2 regions of the Massilia sp. AB1 genome follow, and region 1 is predicted to be linked to the other one. Evidence: riboswitches for the same ligand, from Rfam matches in the RefSeq annotation. Region 1 holds a riboswitch; the other holds the start of a gene.
What was found. A riboswitch is a leader RNA that binds a small molecule or an ion and turns the genes downstream of it on or off. The one in region 1 is predicted to bind thiamine pyrophosphate.
Positions count from the first base shown of each region.

Region 1 (11,472 bases):
AACCGCTACAGCAAATCCAACCACATCCTCTGCTCAACCAGCTCCGACCCCGGCCGCATCGGCTCGCGCACCCCGACATCCCGGAACCCTGCGTTCTCGTACAAACGCAGAGCTGCAGCATTCCCGCACTCGACACCCAGCCGCATCGCCCGCGCACCGCGTGCCCTGGCCCAGGCAATCGCCTCATCCAGCAAAGCCGCCGCCACGCGCCGTCCGCGCGCCTCCGGCGCCACCCACATCTGGAACAGGTTGACGAGCAAGGGATCCTCGCCATCCACCTTGGCCCAGGTCAGCCCGACCAGCTGCCCGTCGAGCTCCGCCGCCAGCGGACAATCGATGCCCGACACCTCGGAACGCGCCAGCCGTCCGGACCAGGTATCGTCGGGATAGGCCTGCTCCGCCTCCAGCGTGCTGCCGAAGGCGTCCGGCGCATCGCCCAGCGAGCGCAGGCGGATCGCGCGATAGGCCGGCCATTCGTGGGCCTGGAAGCGGCGAATGAGTAGCGATGCGGTGGGCATGTCCACGGGAAGCCTTCTAAGAATGGAAAATCCCATTCTATCCGTCAATCCTGGTCCCAGGTGTCGTCCGCGTCCCTACCCCGGCGGCGCGCAACCTTGCTGGTCGTCGTGAAACCGATCAGGCGCGCCACCACCGCCGCCAGGTACATCAGCCCGACCAGCATCTCGACGCTGGCCAGCGCCCTTGCGTGCGGCGTGAGAGGAATCACGTCGCCGATGCCGGTACTCGACAGCAGCGCGAAGCTCAGGTAATTCAATTCGGTCCAGGTGCGCGGCGCCGCGGCGTTGACGGCGGCAGCGTAGGTGCCCGGCTGCAGCTCCTGCACCAAAATGTAGAGGTGGGTGAAGCCCCAGGCCAGCAAGGTGAAGGTGGCGGCTGCCGCGAACAGTTCGTCGGTGGTGGCGCGCTGGTCCTCCATCATGTAGGCCACCAGGCTCCCGGCCGCATACAGGTAAAACAAGGCCTCGAGGCCGGACGACCAGCGCAGCAGTCCAGGCATGTCGAACAGCGACTGCAGCACCAGCAAGATGATGATCGGCACGGCCAGCGCCACGCTGATCCCGGTTTCGCCCGGCGTGCGGCGCACCATGCGGATCGTAAACGCCAGCACCAGGATGCCGAAGGCATTGAAGGCCACGTGGCTATCGGGCGAAGGCTCGATGAAGGGATACAGCAGCATCCCGGTCAGCTGGACCATGAGCAGGATCGCGGACGGATGATGCCGGGTATGGATGAACAGGCGCGTGAGTCGCATGGCTTTGTACAGGCGAAAGTCTCGATGCGCCTATTGTAGGTTCAGCGCGCCTCGAACAGGAGTCCGAATGCGCGTACGGCCGCGGCGGGATCGTCGGCCCCGTACACGCTGGTGATCGCCGCCACCATGTCGGCCCAGAGCGCCACCAGCGGCGCGGCGTTGGCGGGCGTCATGCCGCCGATGACCACGATGGGCACACCGATCTTTTCGCGCGCACGGTCGAGCAGCTCGGGCGGGGTCACGAAGCTGTATTTCTTGACCGGCGAAGGATAGAAACCGCCGAAGGCCACGTAGCTGGCGCCCGCATCCTGGGCCGACAGCGCCAGGTCCAGCTCGCCGTAGCAGGAAGCGCCGACGATCTTGTCCTTGCCCAGCAGCGCACGCGCCTGCGCCACCGCCATGTCGGTGTGGCCGACGTGCACGCCGTCGGCATCGATATCGCGGCAGAGGTCGAGGTGGTCGTTGACGACCAGCTGCCGGCCGCGCCGGCGGCACAGCGCCAGCAGGGCTTGCGCCTGCTCCGCGCGCAACGCCGCGCTGGCGTCCTTGTGCCGGTACTGGACCAGCGCGGCGCCTGCGGCCAGCGCGCTGTCGGTGAGGGCGAGCAGGCGCTCGGTGTCGTCCCAGTTGGGCGTGACCAAATATAAGCCTCGCATAAAAAATCCTTTCAGGGGGTGAGGATGCGGCGCGGAATGCGCTGCCCCGGTGCGATGGCGAAGGCCTGGTCCAGGGTGCGGTAGGTATAGGCCTGGGCGCGCGACAGCGCGGCTTCCATCTCGTCGCCCAGGGCCAGGCGCGCCGCGATGGCGGCGGCCAGGGTGCAGCCGCTGCCGTGATATTCATGGGGCAGGCGCGGCCAGCCCCAGCTGCGGATGTCGGCGCCGCCGCGCAGCCAGCGGTTGACGACCAGGTTGCCGTCCGTGTGGCCGCCGGTGACCAGCACGTGCTCGCAGGGCAGTTCGCCCAGCGCGGCCGCTTCCGGCAGGTTGGGCACCGCGATCGTGGCCAGGGCCAGCAGTTCGCGTAAAGCAGCGGCCGGATCGCCCCGCCCCAGCGCTTGGCCGTGGCCGCTGGCCAGCACCGGGTCGAGCACCACCGGCAGGCCGGGATTGCGCTCGCGCAGGCGGCGCACCACGACGGCGATCGCCTCGGCATTGGCCGCGCTGCCCGGGATGCCGATCTTGACCGCATCGATCCAGCAGCTCCTGATGAGCGGATCGGCCTGGCGCAGCACCATGCTGCTGGCCACCGGCTCCACCTCGAACACGCGGTTGTTGTCCTGCGCGGTCAAGGTGGTCGCGACCGGCAGCGCATGCGCGCCCTGGGCCGCGATCGCCAGGATGTCCGCGGCCAGGCCGGCCCCGCCGCCGGGATCGAGCCCGGCGAACACGAGCACGTTGGCGCTCATCCGGTGATTTTCCCTTCCACCGGCGAGGACGGCGAGGCGGCGAAGCGCTTCGGCATGCGGCCGGCCAGGAAGGCGTCGCGGCCGGCCTGCACCGCGTGCTTCATGGCGCGCGCCATGCGCACCGGGTCCCGGGCAGCGGCGATGGCGGTGTTCATCAGGACGCCGTCACAGCCCAGCTCCATGGCGATGGCCGCATCCGAGGCCGTGCCCACGCCGGCATCGACCAGCACCGGCACCGTAGCCTGTTCGATCACCAGGCGCAGGTTCCACGGATTCAGGATACCCATGCCCGAGCCGATCAGCGAAGCCAGCGGCATCACCGCCACGCAGCCGATCTCCTGCAGGATGCGCGCCTGGATCGGATCGTCGCTGCAGTAGACCATGACGTCGAAGCCGTCCTTCACCAGGGTCTCGGCCGCCTTGAGGGTCTCCGGCATGTGCGGGAACAGGGTCTTCTCGTCGCCCAGCACTTCCAGCTTGACCAGCTTGTGGCCGTTCAGGAGTTCGCGCGCCATTTGCAGGGTGTAGACCGCGTCCTTGGCGGTGTAGCAGCCCGCCGTATTCGGCAGGATGGTGAATTCGCCCGGGGGCAGCACGTCCAGCAGGCTGGGCGCGTTCGGGTCCTGGCCGATGTTCACGCGGCGGATCGCCACGGTGATGATTTCCGCACCGGCCGCCAGGGTCGCTTCGCGGGTCTGGTCCAGGTCGCGGTACTTGCCGCTGCCGACCAGCAGGCGCGAGTGGTACTGGCGGCCCGCGATGGTCAACACGTCGTCATGGTTCAATTCAGTCATTGCATTCATTCCTGTCTCCTTTCAGCCGCCGCCGATGGCGCGCACGATATCCACCTTGTCCTGTTCCGCCAGGCGGCGCTGCGGCCACTGCGGGCGCGGCACCACTTCGCGGTTGACGGCCAGGGCGATGCCCTGCCCCGCCAGTCCCAGTTCGGCGACCAGTTCCTGGAGCGACTGCTGGTCCGGCGCGCTCCAGGCTTGTCCGTTCACGAGGATCTGCGGCATGGCTCACACCTCGCGGTAGAGTTGCGCGCCGTTGCGCACGAACTCGATCGCCTTCTCTTCCATGCCCTTGGCCGCGTATTCGCGCACCTCCTGCGTGATCTTCATCGAGCAGAAGTGCGGGCCGCACATCGAGCAGAAGTGCGCCACCTTGGCCGAATCCTTGGGCAGGGTCTCGTCGTGGAATTCGCGCGCCTTGTCCGGGTCCAGGCCCAGGTTGAACTGGTCTTCCCAGCGGAACTCGAAGCGCGCCTTGGACAGGGCGTTGTCGCGCAGCTGGGCACCCGGATGGCCCTTGGCCAGGTCGGCGGCGTGGGCGGCGATCTTGTAGGTGATGATGCCGTCCTTGACGTCGTTCTTGTCGGGCAGGCCCAGGTGCTCCTTGGGCGTCACGTAGCACAGCATGGCGGTGCCGTACCAGCCGATGTTGGCCGCGCCGATGCCCGAGGTGATGTGGTCGTAGCCGGGCGCGATGTCGGTGGTCAGCGGTCCCAGGGTGTAGAACGGCGCCTCGTGGCACTGCTCCAGCTGCAGGTCCATGTTCTCTTTAATGAGGTGCAGCGGCACGTGGCCCGGGCCTTCGATGATGGTCTGGACGTCGTGCTTCCAGGCGATCTGGGTCAGCTCGCCCAGGGTCTTGAGCTCGGCCAGCTGGGCTTCGTCGTTGGCGTCGTAGATCGAGCCGGGGCGCAGGCCGTCGCCCAGGCTGAAGGACACGTCGTAAGCCTTCATGATCTCGCAGATGTCTTCGAAGTGCGTGTACAGGAAGGATTCCTTGTGGTGGGCCAGGCACCACTTGGCCATGATCGAGCCGCCGCGCGAGACGATGCCGGTCAGGCGGTTTGCCGTCATCGGCACGTAGCGCAGCAGCACGCCGGCGTGGATGGTGAAGTAGTCGACGCCCTGCTCCGCCTGTTCGATCAGGGTGTCGCGGAAGATTTCCCAGGTCAGGTCCTCGGCCTTGCCGTTCACCTTTTCCAGCGCCTGGTAGATCGGCACGGTGCCGATCGGGACCGGGCTGTTACGCACGATCCATTCGCGCGTCTCGTGAATATGCTTGCCGGTGGAGAGGTCCATGACCGTATCGGCGCCCCAGCGGATGGCCCAGGTCATCTTCTCGACTTCCTCGCCGATCGAGGAAGTGACGGCCGAGTTGCCGATGTTGGCGTTGACCTTCACCAGGAAGTTGCGGCCGATGATCATGGGCTCGACTTCCGGGTGGTTGATGTTGGCCGGGATGATGGCGCGGCCGCGCGCCACTTCGCTACGCACGAATTCCGGCGTGATCTCGGCCGGGATGCTGGCGCCGAAGGACTGGCCCGGATGCTGGCGGCCGAGCAGGTCGGCGACCCGCTTGGCCCTGGGGCCCGACGCGTGCAGCGACTCGATGTATTCCTTGCGGCGCATGTTCTCGCGCAGGGCCACGAATTCCATCTCGGGCGTGATGATTCCCTGGCGGGCGTAATGCATCTGGGTGACGTTCTTGCCGGCGCGGGCGCGGCGCGGGGTGCGCTGCAGCGAGAAGCGCAGCGGCTCCAGGGCCGGGTCGGCAAGGCGCGCCTGGCCGTAGGCGGAGGTCGGACCGCTCAGCTCTTCGGTGTCGCCGCGCTCCAGGATCCAGGGCGCGCGCGGCGTGCCCAGGCCGCTGCGGATGTCGATGGCGGCGGCCGGGTCGGTATAGGCGCCGGAGGTGTCGTAGACGTAGAGCGGCGGGTTCGGTTCGCCGCCGAAGCTGGCCGGGGTGGGCGACTGGCTGATTTCGCGCATCGGCACGCGGATGTCGGGCCGGCTGCCTTCGATATAGACCTTGCGGGAATTCGGGAGGGGAGCGATCGCCGCCTGGTCCACCTGGGCGGTGGCGGAATCGAACTTCAACGGTGCATTCATGTGGCTCCTTTGCTGCATTGCTAACAGGAGCCAGCAAAGGAGTGTGCCAGGATGCGTTGGCGCAGCACGGATGCGCGGAGCCACGGCGATGCTGACTGCTTCCCTTCGCTGGCATTATCCAGATCAGGTTCGGAGGGTATTTCTCACCCGCGTGTCGCAGTTGCGACAGGCAGGACCCCTAGCGTGTGCCACCTTGCGGTGGACGGGCCGAATTATAGCCGCTTCTACTCTATAATGGTTCTTTTCGCAAAATCTTTACGCCACCACATCATGGAATTAGCCAAGTCTTTCGAGCCAGCGGACATTGAACAATACTGGCGCGCCGAGTGGGAAAAGCGCGGTTACTTCACCGCGAGCATGGACGAGGGCAAGCCGTCGTTCAGCATCCAGCTGCCGCCGCCGAACGTCACCGGCACGCTGCACATGGGCCACGCGTTCAACCAGACCGTCATGGACGGCCTGACCCGCTACTACCGCATGCGCGGCTATAACACCGCGTGGGTGCCGGGCACCGACCACGCCGGCATCGCCACCCAGATCGTGGTCGAGCGCCAGCTCGACGCCCAGAAAATCTCGCGCCACGACCTCGGCCGCGAAGCCTTCCTCGAGAAGGTCTGGGAGTGGAAGGAAAAGTCGGGCAACACCATCACCGGCCAGATGCGCCGCCTGGGCGCCTCCGCCGACTGGACCCGCGAATACTTCACCATGGACGAAACCCGTTCCAAGACCGTGGTCGAAGTCTTCGTGCGCCTGTTCGAACAAGGCCTGATCTACCGCGGCAAGCGCCTGGTGAACTGGGATCCGGTGCTGGGCACCGCCGTCTCGGACCTGGAAGTCGATTCGCAGGAAGAAGACGGCTCGATGTGGTACATCAATTACCCGCTGGCGGACGGCTCGGGCCACCTGACGGTCGCCACCACCCGTCCTGAAACCATGCTGGGCGACGTCGCCGTCGCGGTCGACCCGACCGACGAGCGCTACACCCACCTGCACGGCAAGATGCTGACCCTGCCGCTGACCGGCCGCCAGATCCCGGTGATCGCCGACAGCTACGTGGACAAGGAATTCGGCACCGGCTGCGTGAAGATCACCCCGGCCCACGACTTCAACGACTACGCCGTCGGCCAGCGCGCCAAGCTCGAGCCGATCAACATCTTCACCCTGGACGCGAAGATCAACGAGAACGGCCCGGCCCAGTACCAGGGCCTGGACCGCTTCGCCGCGCGCAAGCAGATCGTCGCCGACCTGGACGCGCAAGGCCTGCTGGCCGAAGTCAAGCCGCACAAGCTGATGGTGCCGCGCGGCGACCGCACCGGCGTCGTGATCGAGCCGATGCTGACCGACCAGTGGTTCGTCGCCATGAGCAAGCCGGCGCCGGAAGGCACTTTCAACCCGGGCAAGTCGATCACCGACGTGGCCCTGGAAAAGGTCGCCAGCGGCGAGATCAAGTTCGTGCCGGAGAACTGGACCACCACCTACAACCAGTGGCTGGGCAACATCCAGGACTGGTGCATCTCGCGCCAGCTGTGGTGGGGCCACCGCATCCCGGCCTGGTACGACGAGCTTGGGAACATCGTGGTCGCACGCGACGAAGAGGAAGCCAAGGCCAACGCGGCCGCGCAAGGCATCACCGGCGAACTGCACCGCGACGACGACGTGCTCGACACCTGGTTCTCGTCGGCGCTGGTGCCCTTCTCCACCATGGGCTGGCCGGAAGAGACCCCGGACATGAAGATGTTCCTGCCCTCGTCGGTGCTGGTGACCGGCTTCGACATCATCTTCTTCTGGGTGGCGCGCATGGTCATGCTGACCACCCACTTCACCGGCAAGGTGCCGTTCGAGACCGTGTACGTGCACGGCCTGGTGCGCGACTCGCAGGGCCAGAAGATGTCCAAGTCGAAGGGCAACACCCTCGACCCGATCGACCTGATCGACGGCATCGACGTCGAAACCCTGGTGGGCAAGCGCACCACCGGCCTGATGGACCCGCGCTCGGCCGAGAAGATCGCAAAGGCCACCCGCAAGGAATTCCCGGAAGGGATCCCGGCCTTCGGCACCGACGCCGTGCGCTTCACCATGGCCAGCTACGCTTCGCTGGGCCGCAACATCAACTTCGACCTCGGCCGCTGCGAGGGCTACCGCAACTTCTGCAACAAGCTGTGGAACGCCACCCGCTTCGTGATGATGAACACGGAAGGCAAGGACTGCGGGGTACGGCCATCCGGCAAGCCGGACGATGCCGACCTGTCGCAGGCCGACCGCTGGATCATCTCGCTGATGAACCGCGTCGAGCTGGACGTGGCCAAGGGCTTCGCCGACTACCGCTTCGACAATATCGCGAGCAGCATCTACAAGTTCGTCTGGGACGAATATTGCGACTGGTACCTGGAAGTGGCCAAGGTCCAGGTGCAGCAGGGTACGGAAGCGCAGCAGCGCGCCACCCGCCACACCCTGCTGCGCGTGCTGGAAGTGATCCTGCGCCTGGCGCATCCGATCATCCCGTTCGTGACCGAAGCCCTGTGGCAGAGCGTCGCGCCGCTGGCGGGCAAGACCGGTGATTCGATCATGCTGCAGCCTTACCCGCTGGCCGACACCTCCTTCGTGAACGAGGACGCGGAAGCCTGGATGGACCAGCTCAAGGCCCTGACCGACGCCACCCGCAACCTGCGCGGCGAGATGTCGCTGTCGCCGTCGGTGCGCGTGCCGCTGTTCCTGGAGCCGGGCAACGCCGAAGACCGCGCGCGCATGGCGGTGTTCGCGCCCTACATCCAGTCGCTGGGCAAGCTGCAGGAAGTGCAGATCGTCGACGCGCTGCCGGATTCGCCGGCGGCCGTGTCGATCGTCGGCACCACCAAGCTGATGCTCAAGGTCGAGATCGACGTCGCCGCCGAGCGCGAGCGCCTGTCGAAAGAGATCGCGCGCGTGCAGGGCGAGATCGCCAAGGCCAACGGCAAGCTGTCGAACGAAAGCTTCGTGGCGCGTGCGCCCGCGGCCGTGGTGGCGCAGGAGAAGGAGCGCGTGGCGAACTTCTCGGCGACGCTGGCCAAGATGGAAGAACAGCTGGCGAAGCTGCCGGCAGCTTGATTATTTAGTTTGCTCCAACACGTCGTCCCGGGACTCGGCGTTCCCCTCGGCCGGGACGACGTTTTTACGCTAACTGAACAAGCGGAAGCGCCGCACGCCTCAGCCATCCGCGCACGACACTGAATTCCCACGCCCGCTCCGCACGCGGATCATCCAGCCCGTCCGCCCTCCACAGCACCTCGGCAATACCCTGCAACTGCAGCACGTCCCCCGTCCCGAAGTCCGGCATCACCAGCGAAGCACGCGGCTCCAGCAGCAGGTTCCCCAGCGTGTTGAAGTAGCGATTCCCCGGATAATCCGGCACGGTCAGCACATTCCCCTTCAAGCGCAGGAACCCCGCCTCGCCGCCCCGATGCGAGATGTCGAGCCCGCCCGCTTCGCCGCCGATAGTGGCAACGAACATCGTCTCGCACCCCGCGATCATGGCCAGCGCATCCTCGGACAGCGCGGCGCCAAGACGCTCGACCTGCCCTCTCTGCCGCTCCACCGGGTCCAGCTGGCGTACGTGGATATACTTCGGACAGTTGCCGAACGATTGCTCCACATCGACCACGAAACCCCCGCCATCCATCTGCGCGACCTTGCCGTTGGCACGATTGCGCCGCCGCGTCCCCAGGTCGATGCCGAGCATGCCGATCCCGCTGCCCTCCCCCAAGTGGGAAAACGCCGGATCGTCCCCATCCGGCACAGCGGCAACCCGCAGCCGTCCCGGATCAGGGGACGCGACGAACCCCGGTTCCCCGTGCAGCAGCGTGGCAATCGGCCATCCGCTGTCGTCCGCCAAGCCGACACACAGGAAGCGCAGCAAGGGAAAGAACTGGCGGTGCTGCTCCGGCATCTGGCTGCGGATCGGCGCGCCTGCCGGTCCGCCGCCCGCGAGCTGCTGGGCGCGCAGTTCGCCGGCATGGAAGGGTTCCGGCAGGCGGTGGTCGTCCATCTCACTTCTCCGGCATCGCGATAAAGCCGGGCAAGGCCTGGACACGCGCGATCCAGGCGCGCACCTGCGGATAGGGATCCAGCGCGATCCCGCCTTCCGGCGCATGAGCGATATAGGCGTAGCACGCCAGGTCCGCCAGGGTCGGCGTCGCGTCGGCAAGGAAGTCCTGCCGGCCGAGCGTGGATTCCATGAAGGCCAGCGCCTGCCCGGCCAGCCGCTGCATGAGCGCCGGCGGCATACCGGTATCGCCGAAGCGCGCTGAAATACGCGCCTTCGCCGGGCCGTAGGCGATCTCGCCGGCCGCCAGCGACAGCCAGCGCTGGACCCGCGCCGCGCCGACCGGATCCTCCGGCAGCCAGGCGCCGCCCGGCGCGTAGCGCTTGGCGAGATACACCAGGATGGCATTGCTGTCCGCCAGCACTACCTCCCCATCCTGCAGGACGGGAATCTGGCCGAGCGGGTTCAGGTCCAGGAATTCGGCGCTCTTGCGGACCGGGGCCGGCGCGTCGATGCGGCGGTAAGCGAGCCCCAGCAGGTTCAGGAACAATTCCACGCGGTGGGTGTGCCCGGAAAGCGCGGTGCCGTACAGGATGATGGAAGTCGTCATGGTGAAGGAAGAAGAGTTGGCGGTACGCCTATCCTAGCCACGACACTCTCTTGCCGGAATAGCACATAATGGCAATTCATTCTTCCGCCACGCGCAACAGTCCATGGACCGCTTAGACGAACTGCAGGTGTTCCTCGCCATCCTCGATACCGGCAGCATGGCCGCCGCGGCCCACAAGCTGCGCCGCTCGCCGTCGGCGGTCACGCGCATGCTTGCCACGCTCGAGCAGCGCATCGGGACTCGGCTGTTCGAAAGGAGCACGCGCAGGCTGTCGGCGACCGGCGAAGGACAGCGGCTCGCCACGCACGCGCGTCGCCTGCTGGCCGAGTACGAATCGGCGATGTGCGAATACCAGGCCGGGCCGCCCCAGGGCCTGCTGCGGATCACGGCGCCCATGGTGTTCGGCCGCCGCTACATGACCTCGCTCGCCACCCGCTTCCTGATGCGCCATCCGGATATCCAGGTCGACCTGGTGCTGGCTGACCGCAACATGCACCTGATCGACAATGGCGTCGACATCGCCTTGCGCATCGGCGCGCTGGAGAACTCCGGCCTGGTCGCCCGCGAGCTGGGCGCGGTGAAGCGGATTACCGTCGCCAGTCCCGACTACCTGGGGCGCCGAGGCGAGCCGGCCACGCCGGAGGAACTGGCGCAGCACGAACTCATCCTGGGCACCGCGGTGCGCGGCCTGCCGGAGTGGCGCTTCGGCGCGGCGGGGAGCGAACAAGTCGTGCGCTTCGCGCCGCGCCTGCAGGTGAACGATGTGGAAGGGGTGCTGAACGCGGCGCGCGAAGGCTTCGGCATCGCACGCGTCCTGTCCTACCAGGCCGTGCCCGACCTGCAGGCCGGCGCCCTCAGCCGCCTGCTGACCGACTACGAACCGGCGCCGCTGCCCGTCCACCTGGTCTTTCCGAGCGCGCGCCACATGGCGCCGCGGGCGCGCGCCTTCGTCGATTTCGCCATCGAAGAATTCACGCAGCTGCAGGCAATCCACTAGGCCGTCACTTCAGGTTCTGCTGCCCGGAGACAGCAGGCGTGATCAGGGCAGCAAGCGGAAGTCGCGCAGCACCGCCTTGAGGATGTTCATGCGCGCCGCGGTGTCCCCGGGACGCGCGATATCGAGGTTCATGGCGAAGAAGTGCACCTTGCCTTCGCGTTCCAGGTAACCCACCAGCCAGCCGAGCTGGGACTGTGAGGGTTCGCCGAAACCGGCCCAGCCGCTCTTGCCGCTCAGGCGGTAGTCCGGGGTCTCCTCCAGCA
Region 1 is NZ_JAGKSG010000025.1:62,724-74,195, reverse strand. It holds gene J8847_RS15400 (GNAT family N-acetyltransferase) at 6-518, opposite strand; gene J8847_RS15395 (ion channel) at 563-1,273, opposite strand; gene thiE (thiamine phosphate synthase) at 1,315-1,929, opposite strand; gene J8847_RS15385 (bifunctional hydroxymethylpyrimidine kinase/phosphomethylpyrimidine kinase) at 1,941-2,681, opposite strand; gene J8847_RS15380 (thiazole synthase) at 2,678-3,484, opposite strand; gene thiS (sulfur carrier protein ThiS) at 3,497-3,700, opposite strand; gene thiC (phosphomethylpyrimidine synthase ThiC) at 3,704-5,584, opposite strand; TPP riboswitch at 5,668-5,774, opposite strand; gene J8847_RS15365 (valine--tRNA ligase) at 5,855-8,668, shown strand; gene J8847_RS15360 (pyridoxamine 5'-phosphate oxidase family protein) at 8,733-9,605, opposite strand; gene J8847_RS15355 (glutathione S-transferase family protein) at 9,607-10,212, opposite strand; gene J8847_RS15350 (LysR family transcriptional regulator) at 10,316-11,209, shown strand; gene J8847_RS15345 (class D beta-lactamase) at 11,252-11,472, opposite strand, start outside.

Region 2 (11,472 bases), on a different contig from region 1:
GCCTACGACGGCTTCTGGCGCATCCTGGGCGGCAGCGAGATGAACGAGCGCAGCTTCCTGATTCGCCTTCCCTTCTACCTCAAGCCGCTGGAAGACATGCCGTCCAAGCACCGCAAGCGCGCGGCGCAGCGGCGCGAGCACTGGCGCGCGATCGGCGACGCCACCCGCACCACCCTGCTGCGCCACCTGGTGCAGCCCAGCGCCGCAGGCGCCAGCCAGGCCACGACGGCCGCCACCGCCGAGGCGTGACAGCGCGCACGCCCTGATTCGGCGATAATCCCCTCTTTGTCCGATCACAAAGAGGGGTTCGCCTTGCATAACTTCGATTTCCACAATCCGACCCGCGTGCTGTTCGGCCAGGGCCAGATCGCCACGCTGTCGACCCTGGTGCCGGAAGGCGCGCGTGTCCTGATGCTGTACGGCGGCGGCAGCATCCGCACCAACGGCGTCTACGACGAAGTCATGGCCGCGCTTGCCGGACACACATTGCTCGAATTCGGCGGCATCGAACCGAATCCCACCTACGAAACCCTCATGCGCGCCATCGAACTGGTGCGCGCCGAGCGCATCGACTTCCTGCTCGCCGTGGGCGGCGGCTCGGTCATCGACGGCACCAAGTTCATCGCCGCCGGCAGCCTGCTGGAGGAAGATCCATGGACGGCCATCTTCGAACAGCGCGCCGCCAGCGTGCAGTCGGCCCTGCCCTTCGGCGCCGTCCTGACCCTGCCGGCCACCGGCTCGGAAATGAACTCTGCCTCGGTGGTGACGCGCAAGGCGACCCAGGAAAAGCGCGCCTTCGCCTCGCGCCACGTATTCCCGCGCTTCGCCGTGCTGGATCCGACCAAGACCTATACCCTGCCGGCGCGCCAGGTCGGCAACGGCGTGGTGGACGCCTTCATCCACGTGATGGAACAGTACCTGACCCATCCGGTCGACGCCAAGGTGCAGGACCGCTTCGCCGAAGGCCTGCTGCTGACCCTGATCGAGGACGGCCCGAAGGCCCTGAGCGAACCCGAGAACTACGACGTGCGCGCCAACCTGATGTGGACCGCGACCCTCGCACTGAACGGCCTGATCGGGGTCGGCGTGCCCCAGGACTGGTCCACCCACATGATCGGCCACGAGCTGACCGCGCTCTACAACCTCGACCACGCCCAGACCCTGGCGGTGGTGCTGCCGGCCATGCTGCGCGTGCGGCGCGAGGTCAAGCGCGCCAAGCTGCTGCAATACGCGGCGCGCGTGTGGAACCTGCTTGAAGGCGACGAGGACGCGCGCATCGACGCGGCCATCGAGCGCACCGAGGCCTTCTTCAACAGCGTGGGCGTGCCGACCAGGCTGTCCGGCTATGGCCTGGGCAAGGAACATGTCGAGCCGGTGCTGGCGGCGCTCGAGGCGCACCGCCTGGTCAAGCTGGGCGAGGACCGCGGCGTGACGCTCGAGGTCAGCCGCAAGGTGCTCGAGCTGGCCGTGTAACAAGCGAACCATTGCCACATCCACCACGTCCCGGGCGGACGTGGTACACTCGCGCCTTCGCTAGGGGTCCTGGAACCGATGTTCCGGGTGAGAGATACCCTTCGTACCTGATCTGGATAATGCCAGCGAAGGAAAGCGCAACGCAGTTCCCACCCTTGTTTGCCCTTCCCCCACGTTGGCTCCGGCTTTTTTGAAAAAGCAGCGCGCCCGTGGCGCGCGAAGACGAGCAAACCATGAAACTCACGCTGAAGTACACCGTCCTTGCCTGCGCCCTCCTGCAGGCCTACTCCGCATCCGCCCAGACCGAGGTCCCGTCCGTGGTCGTCACCGGCAGCAAATGGGTCGTCACCGACCGCGCCACCGTCGGCGGCTTCTCCGAAACCTCCCTGCTGGACACCCCGGCGTCGATCACCGCAGTCACCCTGGGCCAGATGCAGGACCTGTCGATCCGCAGCGCCACCGACGCCGTGCGCTTCGACGCCTCGGTCGGCGACGCCTATAACGCCGTCGGCTACGCCGAGCAGTTCTCGATCCGCGGCTTCGCGCTCGACAACGCCACCAGCTACCGCAAGGACATGATCGCCATCCCGGGCGACACCCAGATCCCGCTCGAGAACAAGCAGAACTTCGAGATCCTGCGCGGCCTGGCCGGCCTGCAGGCGGGCGTCGCGGCGCCGGGCGGGATGATCAACTTCGTCACCAAGCGCCCGACCAATGCGCCCTTGCGTTCGGCCACCTTCGAGGTGCGCGAACGCGGCACCGTGTACGGCGCGATCGACCTGGGCGGCCGCTTCGAGGACCGCCGCTTCGGCTACCGCGTCAATGCCGCCGCCGAGGACCTCAAGTCCTACGTGCGCGGCGCCGACGGCGAGCGCCAGTTCGTCTCCGCCGCCTTCGACTGGCAGATCAGCCCGGACGCCCTGCTGCAGCTCGACCTCGACCACCAGCGCAAGTCGCAGATCACCGCACCCGGCTACCAGCTGATCCGCAACGAAGTCCTGCCGGCCGACGTGTCGCCCAAGACCCTGCTCAACGCCCAGCCCTGGACCCGCCCGGTCGACACCGACAGCAGCAACCTGGGCCTGCGCTTCGAGTACACCTTCAACCCCGACTGGAAGGCCACCGTCACCGCCAACAAGCACTGGTTCAAGCGCGACGACTTCACCGCCTTCCCCTACGGCTGCAGCAACGAGGGCGACGGCTTCTATCCGGGCTACTGCTCGAACGGCGACTATGACGTCTACGACTACCAGAGCACCGGCGAGCGCAAGACCCCGTTCGGCGTGCAGGCGCTGATCCAGGGCCGCTTCGCCACCGGCGCGCTGCGCCACACGCTCAACCTGGGCGCGGGCTATGCCGAGCGCCACGACAGCTTTGGCGAATACGTCTACGACTACGCCGGCTACAGCAACATCTACCAGAACCTGGTCGTCGATCCGGCGCCGGGCAACCCGCGCACCGGCCCGGTCATGGAACGCCGCAGCAACGAAGAGCGCTCGCTGTTCGTGCAGGATGTGATCTCCCTGTCCCCTGCCTTCACCCTGCACGCCGGCGCGCGCTACGTGAAGCTCAAGCGCGACGAACTGGCCGAGGCCGGCCTGCCCTGGGTGCACGCCGAGGACTCCTTTGTGCTGCCGAGCGTGGCGCTGGTCTACAAGCCTGCCAAGGACTGGACCGTGTATGGATCGGTGAACCATGGCCTGCAGTACGGCGGAATCGCCCCGATGGAGACCGCCAACGAGAACACCGCCCTGGCTCCGGGCCGCTCTAAGCAGGCGGAACTCGGCGTGCGCGGGATCGTGAATTACCAGCTGATGGTCAGCGCCAGCCTGTTCGAGATCACCCAGGGCCTGGAGTACATCAATGGCGCCAACGCCTTCGTGCGCGCCGGCGAGCAGCGCCACCGCGGCATCGAGCTGTCGGCCCAGGGCAAGGCCACCCAGAACCTGAGCTACAGCCTGTCGGTCGCGGCCCTCGACGCCGAGCAGACCGGCACCGGCGATGCGACGGTGGAAGGCAAGCGCGTCACCAACGTGCCGGAATTCCGCTCGACCGCCTACCTCGAGTACGCCGTGCCCCAGCTGCCGGGCCTGAAGGTGGACGCCGTGTGGCAGTACTCGGGCAACAAGGCCTTCGATCCGAGCAACCGCGTGAAGGTGCCGGGCTACCACGTGGCCGGCCTGGGCGCTTCGTATGGGCTGCGCCTGGGTGGCGTCAACACCATCATCCGCGCGCGCGTCGATAATGCCTTCGACAAGTTCTACTGGCGCGACGTGACGCAGGCGCTGGGCGGCTACCTGCTGCCGGGCGCGCCGCGCACCTTCCGCCTGTCGGCGCAGTTCGACTTCTAAGCCGGCCCTAGCAGCGCTTCCACCTGCCGCAGGCGCTGCGGCAGGCTTCCTCCCAGCAGGACGTAGGGGATGCCCCTTGCCTCCAGCGTCTCCACCAGCATCCGGTGCACCATCTGGCGCACCTCTTCCGATTCGCGCTGCAGGCCGTCCGGCTCCCACGGGCTGTCCGGCGCCGTCACGAAAGTCCAGTCGTAGTCGTGGACCGCCTCCAGCCGCGCCAGTTCCTCGTCCACCCTGCCCCAGTACACGCGGCTGTACAGCGCCGTCATCAGGGGCGTGGTGTCGCAGAACAGGAAGCGGGTCGCGTCGCGCATCGCCGCGCGCTCGCGTTCGAGCTGGGTGCGCGCGATGCCGAACTGGTCGTGCTCGAAAGGCACGCGGCCGTGGGTGTCGACGAATTCGCGCAGGTATTCCGGCACCCACACGGTGCCGTAATGCGCCGCCAAGGCGTCGGCCAGGGTCGACTTGCCCGAGGACTCGGCGCCGAGGATGGCGACGCGCACGATCGGCTTCATGCGTCCCTCCTCGCGATGTTGCCCCAGGCGCGCAGGCCGGTCCAGGCCAGCAGCACGAACACGGCATACAGCACCGCGGTCAGGTTGAGCCCCTTGTAGACGTAGAGGCCGACGTACAGGATGTCGACCACGATCCAGACATGCCAGTTCTCGACCTTCTTGCGGCCCAGCAGGAGCTGGCCCACCAGGCTGCCGGCGGTCAGGAAGCCGTCCGCATGCGGCACGTCGGTGTCGGTGTAATGGTCCAGGAAGCTGGACAGCAGCAGGAAACCGAGCAGCCAGCCGGCCAGCGCCCAGGCCCAGCCGGCAGGCTTGAGGCGCGACACCACCAGCGGCGCATTGCCGGCGCCGCGCAGCCACTGGTACCAGCCCCAGACCGAGGCGGCGATGAACACGAACTGCAGCCCCATGTCGCCGTACAGGCGTGCGTCGTAGAACACCACCGCATAGGTCGCCGACGAGGCGATCGAGAACAGCCAGGCCCAGTGGTTCTGGCGGATGTTCAGCAGGACGGTCGTGACCGCGAGCAGGAAGGAAATGAGTTCCAGGGGCGTGGTCGTGAGCCCGGCGAGGACAAGCGTGTCGTTCATGCGGTCGTTCGAAAGGAAATGGAGGGTCGTGCAAGACCCAAGTGCGGCAGGCCGGCGAGGGATTATCTTGGCTCGCGTGCTGGAACGCAAGAAATGCCGCGTCCTGGAGTGCAAGAAATGTCTATTACCTGTGAGAAAGCGTGATAATTCTTGCAAGTACATACGCGATAATGGCAGGTCAGTCCATGCAACGGAGTCTTCATGCAAGCACGCTTCCTCCTCTCACGCACCGTGCTGCTGGCGGCGCTGGCCCTGTCCGGGCACGCCGTGGCCACCCCCGCCGTCCCGCTCGAGGCCTTCCTCCACGAAGACCCTGTGTCGAGACCCCGCCTGTCTCCGGACGGCAAGCACATCGCGGTGACCGTGCGCATCCCCGACAAGAACCGCTATGTCCCGGTGGTGATGATGTATGCCATCCCGGAAATGCGCCAGGTCGGCGCGATCCGCATGCCGGCGTTCGAGGTGCCCGAGGACTACGTGTGGGTCACCAATACGCGCCTGGCGATCAGCAAGGGCCGCGAACTCGGCTCGCGCGAGCGGCCTGTCTCCACCGGCGAGATCCTGTCCGTCGACCTCGACGGCGGCAAGCAGGAATACCTGTACGGCTACAAGATGTACTATGAATCGAGCCGCGGCAAACGCTACGGCGACGACGCGGGCTTCGGCTCGATCGAAGACATTCCGCGCCAGCGCGACGGTCGCATCTTCGTCACTTCCCACCTGTGGGAAGGCAAGCGCAGCCAGCTGTATGAGATCGACGCGCGCAGCGCCGTGCGCACCCTGGTCGCCGACGTACCCGCGGCGGATCTTGGCTTCGTCATCCAGTCCAACGGCAAGCCCCGCTTCGCGGGTGGAATCGGCGACGATGCGCACCCGCTGCTGATGCGCCGCGACGACGCCTCCGGCCGCTGGGAGCGCAGCGGCGCCGAGCTGGGCGCGCGCTACCGGCCCTTCGCCTTCAGCGCCGACGACAGCGCGCTGTACGTCAGCCAGTCGCCCGACGGCGGCCCCGACCGGCTGGTGCGCGAAGAAGTCGGCACCGGCAAGCGCACCGTGCTGTTCGAAGATCCGGAGGCCAGCTTCAACTACATGCAGGCCGGTTCGCGCTTCGCCGAGCCCTTCGGCGCCAGCGGCAGCATCGGCCGTCCGCGCATGCGCTATTTCGACGACAGCAATGCGGACGCCCAGCTCCACAAGACCCTCAGCGGCCTGTTCCCGGACCATTTCGTGAGCTTCATCGACTTCAGCGAGGACGGCTCGACCTTGCTGTTCGGGGTGCTGAGCGACCGCGACCCGGGCTCCTACTACCTGTTCAACCGCAAGACCATGAAGGCCGACCTGCTGTTCTCGACCTGGGAAATGATCGATCCGGCCAAGATGGCGGCGCAGCGTCCGATCAAATTCACTGCGCGCGACGGCCAGGTCCTGCACGGTTTCCTGACCCTGCCGGCGAAGACGGCGGACGGCGCCAAGCCGCCGCTGGTGCTGATGCCGCACGGCGGACCGCACGGCCCCTTCGACACCTGGTTCTTCGACAGCGACGCCCAGTTCCTGGCCAGCCGCGGCTATGCGGTCCTGCAGGTCAACTTCCGCGGCTCGGGTGGTCGCGGCATGAACTTCGAAAGCGCCGGCTACCAGGAATGGGGCGGCAAGATCCAGGACGACCTGGTCGATGGCGTGCGCTGGGCGGCCGCCAGCGGCGAGGTCGACGGCGGCAAGACCTGCGTCTACGGCGCCAGCTTCGGCGCCTATGCCGCGATGATGCTCGCGGCGCAGCAGCCGGCGATGTTCAAGTGCGCCGTCGGCTATATCGGCGTCTACGACCTGAGCCTGCTGGGCAAGCCGGAGAACCTGCGCACCGACGAAGTCAAGGCGGCGTATATCCGCAAGGTGGTCGGCAGCGACAAGGACAAGGTCGCCGCCATTTCGCCGGTCAACCTGGCCGCCAGGATCAAGGCCCCGGTACTGCTGATCCACGGCGGCAAGGACAAGCGCGCCCCGCTCGAACACGGCGAAGCGATGCGCGACGCCCTGGCCAAGGCCGGCAACAAGCCGGAGTGGTTCCTGGCGCCGGACGAAGGACACGGCTTCTACGACACCAAGAACCTCCGCGAGTTCTACACCCGCCTGGAAACCTTCCTCGGCAAGCACCTGAAGTAAGGACGTAAAAAAACCGCGCCGGGAGCGATCCCGGCGCGGTTTTTTTATCCCCCGCTTACTTCTTCGGGTATTTGATCGTCATTTCCTTGAGCAGGTTGTCGGCCTTGTCGACTTCCTTCATCACCCACAGCATGTAGCGGATGTCCACGTGGATGGCGCGCGTGATGGCGCTGTCGAAGTACCAGTCCTTGGTGATCGACTCATAGGTCGAATCGAAGTTCAGGCCCACCAGTTCGCCGCGCTTGTTCATCACGGCCGAACCCGAGTTGCCGCCGGTGGTGTCGGCGCTCGACAGGAAGTTCACCGGCACGGTATTCAGCACCGGGTCCTTGAACACGCCGTAGCGCTTGGCCTTGATGGTATCAAGCAGCACGGCCGGGACGATGAACGGGTCCTTGTTGGTGGCCTTCTCGGTGATGCCTTCCACGGTGGTGAACGGGCCCTTGACCAGGCCGTCGCGCGGCGCGTACGGCGCCACGGTGCCGTAGGTCACGCGCAGGGTCGAGTTCGCGTCAGGATAGACCGGCTTGCCCTGCGACTTCTTCCACGCGATGACGGCGGTCATGTATTGCGGGATCACGCGTTCCAGGTTGCCGTCGATCTCGTTGCGGTTGTTCTCCAACGCCAGGCCGGTGTCGTACAGGCGCACGGCCAGCTGGATGAAGGGATCGTTCGACTTACGGAAGGCTTCCGGGTCCTTGCCGATCCAGGCCAGGCGCTTGGCGGTGTCGGACAGCTCGCTGGCCTTGTACATCGCGTTCAGCGAACCCGGCGCCGGCAGCAGGCCGTCCAGGCCTTGCGGGCGGAACTTGGCGTCGATGCGGGCGTAACGCTGCAGCGCCGCGCCGTAGCGGGCCTCGTCGACCTGCGGCACGAAGGACTGCTCGAGGCGGGTCAGGCGCGCCTTGATGAAGGACAGGTCGCGCTCCTGGTAGCCGCTTTCGCGCTGGGCGTCCGGCTTCTGGCGCTCGATCGCCAGGCGGTACAGGGTGCGCGCGCTCTTCAGCAGGTCGCTGTGGGTAGCCTCGAGCCAGGCGGCTTCCTGGCGCGATTGCGCCATGTCGGCGGCGATCACGCCATCCAGCTCGGCCAGCAGGTTCTTCGAACCGTTGCCGTTCTGCTTGTGCCAGGCGCGGAACTCGGCGTCCTGCACGTCCTTGATGGCGGCGATGTCCTTGCGCGCGAAACCGTCGAGCAGGCCCTGGGTCTTCTTGAGCACGTTGTTCAGGCCCTTGTCCACGCTGGCGTAGCGCACGTTCCAGGCCGGGTTGCCCATGGTGGCGGCGGCGATCACGGACAGGTCGGCGGTGATGCTGGCGACCTTGGCCGGGAAGTCGACGTCGCGCGCGAAGCGGATTTCCGACGGCAGCTTGTAGCGGCTGGTGCGCCCCGGGTAGCCGGCCAGCAGGATCGGATCGCCCGCCTTCAGGCCTTCGGCCGAGACCACCAGGAAGTCCTTCGACTTGTAGGGCACGTTGTCCGGCGACGGATCGGCCGGGCGGCCATCCTTGCCGACGTAGGCGCGCAGGAAGGAGTAGTCGCCGGTCTGGCGCGGCCATTCGTAGTTGTCGATGTCGCCGCCGAAGTTGCCGATGCGGTCGGACGGCGCGTACACCAGGCGCACGTCGCGGATCATCAGCTGCTTGATGCGGTAGTACTCCAGGCCGCGGTGGAAGGCCGGGACCGAGCAGCGGATCGACTTGTCGGTCTCGCACTCGGCGATCAGGGCCTTGATGCGCGACTCGACCAGCTCGTGGCGCTCGCGGCCGGACATGTTCGGGGACAGGCCCTTGAGCACGCGGTCGGTGACGTTCTCGACCTTCTCGGTCACGTACACCAGCGTGTTCGGGCCGCCCGGCAGTTCCTCGGCGCGGGTCTTGGCCAGGAAGCCGTTGACGATGTAGTTCTTCTCAGGGGTCGAATTGCGCTGGATGGCGCCATAGGCGCAGTGGTGGTTGGTGACCACCAGGCCGTCGGGCGACACGAAGGACGCAGAGCAGCCGCCCAGCGACACGATGGCGCTCATCGGGTGCTTGGTCAGGTCGGCCAGCTTCTCGGCCGGCATGGCGATGCCGATGCGCTTGAGTTCGGATTTCAGCTGCGGCAGCTGGTGCGGTTGCCATTGGCCTTCATCGGCGACCGCCACGGTGGCGGCGCCCAGGAGGGCGACGGGCAGGACGATGGATTTGAACAAGGTGGACCCCTGGATGAAAAAAAGCAAAGCGGGAGTATAGCCTTGTTGAGTTGGGGTGCGGTGGTTTTCTGGCGTATTGACAGGCTGTCAGGGGTGGCCGGCCGGAACCTGGACGGCGGCGCTCGCTGAAACAAGATAGTCGGCGAGCGCTCCCGGAGCCAATGCCTCCGCAAGGATGGCCGATCGGGCGCGGTTCGAGCCGGCATGGCGCGGATGCGGAGTACGGAAGGCCGTTACTCGTTCCTCCCCGCCTGCGTTGTTGCAGATCGGGAGGGTAAATTCCCAGATCCTCTTAGGAATATGGACCTGCGAAACCGCAAGGCCGGAAAACATCTGCTTCAGGTAACGGTCGCAGCTGCTGCCGGTCGTGAACACGATGAGCTGCGGCCGTAAAACCTCGAGCTGGACGCGCAGCAGTGCGCCCGACAGCCGGACTATCTCGCCACTAGCCGTGTCGTCGCCACGGACCGGGCGCGTCTTGGCGGCGTCGAAGCAGAACAGGTTCGCCCACACGGGCGCGTCCCGGGCAGCGCGCTCGGCCGGCGCCGCCATTGTACGCGCGGCTTCCCGGTAAAACTGGAAGAACTTGGAACGCTCGGCGACGGTTCCCACCTTCCGCCGGTGGAACTGCATCTGGTGGTCGAGGTAGGCGCGGACGGACGACATGCGGTCAGGGTGAGCCAAGTCCTTGCGCAGCGTCGAACCCCATCCTGCGGTCTCGCGCCCCACGATCATGGTTCTCACCTTGCTGGTCGCGTAGCTGTCGCTGACCGCCGGCACGAAGAGGCTCGACAGGTCGCGCTCGGCCGCCAGCTTCCGCAACGCGCCGATCTCGACGACTTCCGTGTAACGCTTGAGCAGCCGCTCATTGAGTTCGGCTGCGGTAGGCACGAATGTATCCAGTTTCATTTCTCCATATGTGCTCAACGTGGCCCCGACGCTTCAAAAGCACGTTTCCGGCGTTGCCCGCGCCATCGCGTAGCGCGGATGGATTGCGGTACGCCGCAGCGTGCCGTTCGCGTCGATGTACCGCGAGTCGGACACGAAGTCCTGCCTAAGCAGGTTCGACAGCGCAACGCGCAGCTGGGATTCCACAGCGAATACACATCCAGGTCGCGGCGCACGCTCTGGTAGCCCAGCTGATTGAGGTTGATGCGCACTGATATCGGAGTGAGAGCGGCATCATCAACAGAACGATACTACTTTGGCTTAAAACGCAAGATCTGACCGGGCCTTCTGTAAAAATCTCCCCCCACCCGCTTGCGTATTGAATCAAGATCCCATTGCTCGATAACACCCTGTGCATCCACAATCAGTCCCATAGGAGGGAGCTTCTCTCCAGGAAGATTAAAGTCAAGAGACACAACAACCTGCGCCCCCCATAGCCCAGTATCACGAACACAATTCGATATTTCATCTACAAGTTCGGGAGTTAGGAAACAAGGAGAAGTGACTACGATCTTTTGAGTCACCCCTCCCCAGCAATCGTCCACGACCCAGTAATCAGAATTCCCAAATGGATCTTCCTTTCCGTGCCTTGCACATACAGCACGTAAGGCATGATACAGAATTTCCCATTCTTTTTGATCAATAGATTTATTCATTTGAACGAATCGGCATCAGCCTCATGGCTCCGTTTATGATACGTTGAAAAATTCGATGATTGAAATTTCGGATTCTAGGATCCTGAGAACGCTTAACTTGGTTAATAAAATCATCAGCTTGCTGTGGCGTCATCTTCGCGCATTGAATGTTATTTTGGCTCTTCCACTTCTCATATAATTCACGAACGGCTTTATTGTAATCGCTGTGGCCGTCGCCATAGTTGTGTCCACCAGGGATCGGGCCAGTCGTCGCGCGATCAAATACACGTCGAGTCGCTTCAGGCAAAGGCTCGTTTCTCCACAGTGACTGCGGCACAAAATGATGACCAGCCAAACCGAAGGGATCGACCATCGAGATCGGATTTCCTTCAGCATAAGTATATGTATTTACTCCACCTGCAAGCCCGATTGGATCACTTTGAATGTAACGGCCGACCTTAGCATCAAAATACCGATGCCAATTGTACCAAAAGGCCAGTTTCGCTGTCGTAGTACTGCCCTGGGAACCCGAGATTGAACCCACTAACACTATCTACCACTACACGTCGCTCGAACGCAATATCTTCGGCACGCCACGCAACTTGT
Region 2 is NZ_JAGKSG010000003.1:125,562-137,033, forward strand. It holds gene J8847_RS03100 (DUF535 family protein) at 1-249, shown strand, start outside; gene J8847_RS03105 (iron-containing alcohol dehydrogenase) at 313-1,473, shown strand; TPP riboswitch at 1,526-1,624, shown strand; gene J8847_RS03110 (TonB-dependent siderophore receptor) at 1,707-3,824, shown strand; gene J8847_RS03115 (AAA family ATPase) at 3,821-4,339, opposite strand; gene pnuC (nicotinamide riboside transporter PnuC) at 4,336-4,929, opposite strand; gene J8847_RS03125 (S9 family peptidase) at 5,131-7,089, shown strand; gene J8847_RS03130 (S46 family peptidase) at 7,145-9,283, opposite strand; gene J8847_RS03135 (hypothetical protein) at 9,371-10,192, opposite strand; gene J8847_RS03140 (hypothetical protein) at 10,483-10,887, opposite strand; gene J8847_RS24035 (hypothetical protein) at 10,880-11,239, opposite strand; partial or broken gene J8847_RS24485 (hypothetical protein) at 11,279-11,365, opposite strand; gene J8847_RS03160 (DUF6531 domain-containing protein) at 11,331-11,472, opposite strand, start outside.
Region 2: linked by a shared signal. The riboswitch ahead of J8847_RS03110 (TonB-dependent siderophore receptor) and the one ahead of thiC (phosphomethylpyrimidine synthase ThiC) in region 1 are both predicted to bind thiamine pyrophosphate.